Linked DNA regions of Syntrophotalea carbinolica DSM 2380. The protein of the gene in region 1 binds, or shares a complex with, the protein of each later gene. Links are inferred from orthologs where the notes say so. Each region holds a gene or a part of one and is shown on either strand. Other genes may lie near its edges.

Region 1 (3,480 bases):
ACCCGAACATGCTGGCAAGAGGAACGTTACTGTTGATAACCTGTGCACCACCGCGAGCATCCATCCCCAGGACGCGCCCACGCCGACTGCTCAAATCACCCATAACATCACCCATATACTCCTCGGGCACAACGACCTCAACAGCCATCACAGGCTCAAGAAGTACAGGCGAAGCCTTTGCAGCACCGGCCTTGAATCCCATGGAGCCAGCAATCTTAAAGGCCATCTCGGAGGAGTCGACATCATGGTACGAACCATCGTAACAGGTAACCTTAACATCGACGATCGGGAAACCGGCAACCACGCCGTTTTCAGCAGCTTCTTCGGCACCCTTTCCGACGGCAGGAATGTATTCCCTGGGAATAACTCCACCCTTGATAGCATCGACAAATTCGTATCCAGCGCCAGGCTCCTGAGGCTCAAGCTTCAGCCAACAGTCACCGTACTGGCCACGACCACCTGACTGACGCACGAACTTACCCTGCACCTCAACCGCTTTGGTAATCGTTTCACGATAGGCAACCTGAGGCGCCCCTACATTTGCATCGACCTTGAACTCACGCTGCAGTCGATCGATAATAATCTCAAGATGTAGCTCGCCCATGCCGGAAAGGATCGTCTGCCCCGTTTCCTCATCGGTACGGACCCTCAGAGTGGGGTCTTCCTGCACCAGCTTACCAAGGGCCTGACCCATTTTGTCCATATCTCCTTTAGTTTTAGGCTCTATGGCAATATGGATGACCGGCTCAGGGAACTCCATGGACTCGAGCAAGCAAGGATTAGCAGGATCGCAAAGTGTATCACCAGTAGTGGTCAACTTCAAGCCTACCGCTGCGGCAATATCACCAGAATAAACCTGTTTGATCTCCTCGCGCTTATTCGCATGCATCTTCAAAAGACGCCCAAACCGCTCCTTCTTATCCCGAGTCGCGTTCAGCACCGTAGCACCAGACTCTGCAACACCGGAATAAACCCGGAAGAAAGTCAACTGCCCGACAAACGGGTCAGTCATAACCTTGAACGCCAGCGCCGCAAAAGGCCCATCATCGCCCGCCGGACGAGTGATCTCTTCCTCCGTATCAGGCACGACACCGGTAATCGCAGGAACGTCAACCGGCGAAGGCATATAGTCAATCACCGCGTCAAGCAGATTCTGCACACCCTTATTTTTAAAGGCGCTACCGCAAAGCACGGGAATAATCTTGATATCGATACAGGCCTTACGAATACCGTTCTTCAGCTCTTCGAGAGTGATCTCTTCGCCGCCGAGATACTTATCCATCAGGGCCTCGTCGTGAGTACAGACCTCCTCGACAAGCAGCTCGCGACCAGAATCTACTCGCTCCTGCAGGTCGGCAGGAATGTCGACAACCTCAAAACGGGCACCAAGGCTCTCGTCGTCCCAAACAATGGCCTTCATTTCAACCAGATCGACCACTCCAGAGAAATTATCCTCCTTGCCGATAGGCAGCTGAAGAGGAATAGCGTTAGCCCCGAGACGCTCACGGATCATATTGACGCCACGATCAAAGTCGGCACCAATCCGGTCCATCTTATTAATAAAAGCTATACGCGGAACACGATACTTGTCAGCCTGCCGCCAAACCGTCTCGGACTGAGGCTCGACACCGCCAACAGAGCAAAAGACCGCAACCGAACCGTCAAGGACTCGCAACGAACGCTCAACCTCCACGGTGAAGTCCACGTGGCCGGGAGTATCGATAATATTTACGCGATGATCCCTCCAGAAACAGGTCGTAGCAGCCGAAGTGATCGTAATCCCTCGCTCCTGCTCCTGCTCCATCCAGTCCATGGTTGCCGCACCATCATGCACTTCACCGATCTTATGCGAAACACCGGTATAATAAAGCACACGTTCAGTGGTGGTGGTTTTCCCGGCATCGATGTGCGCCATGATGCCGATATTTCTAGTCTTCTCTAAGGATACTTGGCGTGCCACAACTATCTATTCCTTCCTAATATTCCGTAAAGCCGTCTACCAACGATAGTGGGCGAACGCCTTGTTGGCCTCAGCCATGCGATGCGTATCTTCCCGCTTCTTAACTGCAGCCCCACGATTGGCAGCCGCATCCAACAACTCACCAGCCAGACGCTCGACCATGGTTTTCTCACCACGACCACGCGCATACAGAATCAGCCAGCGAATAGCCAGCGCATTACGCCGGTCGGCGCGAACTTCAACAGGCACCTGATAGGTCGAACCACCCACGCGGCGAGACTTGACTTCGAGCATAGGACGAATATTCTCAACCGCTTTCTTGAAAACATCCAGAGCTTCCTCACCGGAACGCTCGGCGATCAAGTCAAAGGCACCATAAACAATGCCCTCGGCGGTGCTCTTCTTACCCATAAGCATGATGGCGTTGATAAACTTGGCCACCGTACGGTCATTATACTTAGGGTCAGGCAAAATAACCCGCTTGGCAACTTCTCTTCTTCTCGGCATGTTTACCCCTCACGCACCTGGTTACTTGGGACGCTTCGCACCATACTTGGAACGACCCTGCTTACGGTCTTTAACGCCAGCAAGATCAAGCGCGCCGCGAACAATGTGATAACGAACACCCGGCAAGTCCTTCACACGGCCGCCACGGATAAGCACGACGGAGTGTTCCTGAAGGTTATGTCCAACACCGGGGATATAGGAGGTCACCACAATACCGTTAGTCAAACGAACACGAGCGACTTTCCGCAAGGCCGAGTTCGGCTTTTTGGGTGTCGTGGTATAAACACGCGTACAAACCCCGCGCTTTTGCGGATTACACTTGAGCGCCGGCGCAGTGGACTTGCGTACCTTCTTCTCGCGGCCCTTGCGAATCAGCTGGTTAATGGTCGGCATCTATATACTCCCGAATTATCAATTTCCTGAAAAGTTAAAAAAGAACTACACGATTTTATCGGGCGAAAAACCCGCTCAAACTATCAATATAGGGGGCGGTTGTCAAGCACTTTTTAGCCGCCCCCTATATTTTCTCTCTATCAATCTTTGCCTTCCGCCACCGACTCTTCGGAAGCCGCTTGGGCACTGTCTGCACCAGCGGTTTCATCTTCCAGATCTTCAGGCACAGGCTCTTCAATTTCCTCGGGTTCTTCAATCAGCAAGTGGGCACTGCGATACTTGGAAATACCCGTACCGGCAGGGATAAGACGCCCCATGATGACGTTTTCCTTCAACCCGCGAAGGTAGTCGATCTTGCCTTCGATAGCAGCCTGAGTCAAGACCTTGGTTGTCTCCTGGAACGACGCCGCGGAAATAAAGGACTCGGTCGACAGCGACGCCTTGGTTATACCCAGCATGAGGGGCTCCCCGACTGCAGGAGCACCGCCCTCACCGACAACCTTGCGGTTTTCGCACTCGAACTCCCAGCGCTCAACCTGATCATCGGCGAGGAACCGGGTGTTGCCGGGCTCCTTGATCCGCACTCGACGCAACATCTGGCGAACAATGACCTCGATGTG
Region 2 (2,856 bases), 1.1 Mb from region 1 along the record:
ATACTCGTCAAGAGCGTCTTTGATTTCCGATGGACGGGGCAGGCGTTTGGGCCCGCTTTCCGCATCATCCTCCAGTTTCGCTTCCTCGGCAATTATGTCCTTGCACAACTCAATGCATTCATCGCAAATATAAACTTCAGGACCCGCAATGAGCTTTTTGACATCGTCCTGCCCCTTGCCGCAGAAAGAGCATGTCAGATATCCGGACTTTCCATCATGATCGCTCACAAAAATCCTCCGTGCTAAAAAGCTTAGACTTTCCTTTTAACGATATCGTCAACAATACCATACTTTTTAGCTTCCTCGCTACCCATGAAGAAATCTCGTTCGGTATCGGTAGCGATTTTCTCTAAAGTCTGCCCGGTGTGCGAAGCCAATACACCGTTGAGCGTTTCACGCAGACGAAGAATTTCCTGGGCATGAATATTGATATCCGTCGCCTGCCCCTGGAAACCACCCCAGGGCTGGTGAATCATGATACGGGCGTGAGGCAGTGCAAAACGTTTCCCCTCACCCCCGGCAGCCAGCAATACGGCACCCATGCTAGCGGCTTGCCCAACGCAGAGCGTGGACACCGGACAGCGCACATATTGCATAGTATCGTAAATGGCCATCCCCGCTGTCACCACTCCGCCGGGCGAGTTGATGTAGAGAAAAATCTCCTTTTCAGGATCCTCGGACTCAAGAAACAGCATTTGAGCAATGATCAGATTGGCAACCTGATCATCAACGGCTCCGCCCAAAAAGATAATGCGGTCCTTGAGCAGGCGCGAAAAAATATCGTAAGCTCGTTCGCCTCTGCCAGTTTGCTCAACAACCATGGGGATAAGACTCATAAGATCACTCCTCCGTCATTTTGGCATTTTCAAGAGCTTCCTTGTCGACCATTTCGATCTTGGCTTTTCCTGTCAGGAAGGCCACGACTTTTTCTTCAGCCATCTGAGAAACCAGTCCGCGGCGGCTTTCGTCGTTGCTGTAATAATTCATGACAGCTTCTTTGGGAGCGCCACTGGTCTCTACGATTTCCTCGAGTTTATCTTTGATTTCGTCTTCTTCGACCTTGAGGTTTTCCTGCAGTGCGATCGCTTCCAGAATCAGGCTCGCCTTGACTTGCTTGGCGGCAACCTCGCGATAAATCTGCCTGAAGGATTCGGCGTTGATGCCCATATCCTCAAGGCGCATGCCCTGGGCCTGCATCCGATTCTGCAGGTTTTTCAGCATGTAGTCGATCTGCGAATCGATCATACCCTCCGGCACTTCAAACTCATTGGCTTCAATCAGGGCATCGGTCATACGCTCGCGAAAATCCTTCTCGATGCGATCGCGCTCCTGCCCTTCAATGGACTCACGAATCTTGATTTTAAGATCCTCGACAGATTCCAGCCCGGCTTCCTTGGCGAATTCTTCGTCCAACGCCGGCAACACACGTTCTTTGATCTGATTCAGGCGAACCTTGAACACGGCAGGCTTACCGGCCAGTTCCTCGTTGCCATAATCTTCGGGGAAGGCAACCTCGATATCTTTATCCTGCCCACATTCCATCCCGACAACCTGGTCTTCGAAACCAGGGATAAAGCTATTGGAACCGAGTTCGAGTTCGTGCCCTTCAGCTTTGCCACCGGCAAACGCTTCGCCATCTACAAAACCTTCAAAATCGATGACGGCAATATCTCCCGCCTGGGCCACTTCACGCTCGGACACTTCCACCTTGGCCCGGCTTTTAAGCATATCCTGCAGACGATCCTCGACATCCTGGTCTTCAACGGCAAAATTTTCCTTTTTAAGGTCAAGACCTATATAGTCTTTTGCCTCCACGTCGGGACGAACTTCCACTTCGGCCTCGTAGGTAAAGGCCTGACCGGGCTTCAATGGACCGTTATCTACAACTTCCGGTGCGGAAACGGCATTAATTTTTTCGTCTACAAGGGCTTTAAAAAAGGTCTCATTCACCAACCGTTCAAAAACCTGCCCTTCAACGTGTCCGGCGTACTGACGCTCAAGAACGCTCCGAGGCACTTTACCTTTGCGGAACCCGGGAATCTTGGCGGTTTTGGACAACTTTTTGTATTCGTTGCTGAACTCGGTATCAACAGCTTCGACAGAAATTTCAAAAGACAGCTTCTTTTTAATGCTGCTGATATCTTCAACTTTAACGTTCATTGATTGTCACCTCACTGAAAATAAGACTTATTGTAATTTATAAGTGCCGGACATCTGACGCAAAGTCGCACAGCGACATGTGCGATTCCCGCCCCGCTAGATTCATATAGGGGGCGGTTCCGGAGTGAATGGTGCGAGAGGGGGGAGTCGAACCCCCACGGTTGCCCGCTGGATCCTAAATCCAGTGCGTCTGCCAATTCCGCCACTCTCGCAATAAAGGATAAGTACAGTTATGCCGCAAAGCCGACCGCCCTACAGAGGTCAACTTAATATATATGCGGTCATTAAAACAAAAAGCCCGTCAGTCGTCAACCGGGCCGGAAACCTATCAAGGTTCGGCGCCATGGTCTACGGTAGACGGGCGTAGTAGATAAATGGGGTGAGTGAAGGGGTTCGAACCCTCGACAACTGGAGCCACAATCCAGTGCTCTACCAACTGAGCTACACCCACCATGAAAGCGGCGGCATTTTACTTAACCGTCACATTGTTTGTCAATCTTTTTTTCCGTTCCAACCCTGGCTTAAGGCCCCGCCGTTTCCTTAGATCCAGCCTGGCGGAAATCCAACTCTTTTGTCACCACATCACGTGGCGCCACGATCAGAGGACAGGAATATATCCAACGAAGTCCGGCAAGTCAACAAAAAACATACAGACAAATCGACCCGTCAGCTCACCTTTGTTGCACCGCCCCCCTA

The links. The genes of interacting proteins can lie anywhere in the genome.
Region 2: the proteins of rpsG (region 1) and tig are in contact, whole or in part, in a crystal structure (PDB 3GTY), measured with the Thermotoga maritima proteins. The link is inferred for Syntrophotalea carbinolica DSM 2380 from one-to-one orthologs. Residues at the interface, in WP_004081843.1 of Thermotoga maritima: Lys34, Lys52, Lys55, Glu59, Arg62, Gln63, Glu66, Asn67, Lys69, Val71, Arg95, Ala109, Lys110, Lys111, Gly112, Arg113, Pro114, Glu117, Glu121, Ile124, Ala125, Tyr127, Asn128, Asn129, Thr130, Gly131, Lys135, Asp139, Arg142, Met143; in WP_004081061.1 of Thermotoga maritima: Glu122, Val124, Val129, Leu130, Tyr133, Glu188, Gly259, Ile262, Tyr263, Glu266, Ser270, Glu273, Gln274, Glu277, Arg308, Gln311, Ile312, Ser315, Tyr316, Glu325, Arg329, Arg336, Leu363, Phe366, Trp367, Arg373, Leu377, Arg381, Leu384, Glu387.

The regions. Positions count from the first base shown.
Region 1 is NC_007498.2:848,060-851,539, reverse strand. Bases 733-3,480 are described here. They hold rpsG (30S ribosomal protein S7), read right to left. Parts: upstream 2,468-3,480; coding sequence 1,997-2,467; downstream 733-1,996. Other genes in these bases: rpoC (DNA-directed RNA polymerase subunit beta'), read right to left, coding at 3,001-3,480; rpsL (30S ribosomal protein S12), read right to left, coding at 2,489-2,860; fusA (elongation factor G), read right to left, coding at 733-1,960. In the rest of the region: more of fusA, read right to left, coding at 1-732.
Region 2 is NC_007498.2:1,971,846-1,974,701, forward strand. It holds tig (trigger factor), read right to left. Parts: upstream 2,161-2,856; coding sequence 841-2,160; downstream 1-840. Other genes in the region: clpX (ATP-dependent Clp protease ATP-binding subunit ClpX), read right to left, coding at 1-228; clpP (ATP-dependent Clp endopeptidase proteolytic subunit ClpP), read right to left, coding at 252-836. UniProt on the Bacillus subtilis protein: Involved in protein export. Acts as a chaperone by maintaining the newly synthesized protein in an open conformation. Functions as a peptidyl-prolyl cis-trans isomerase.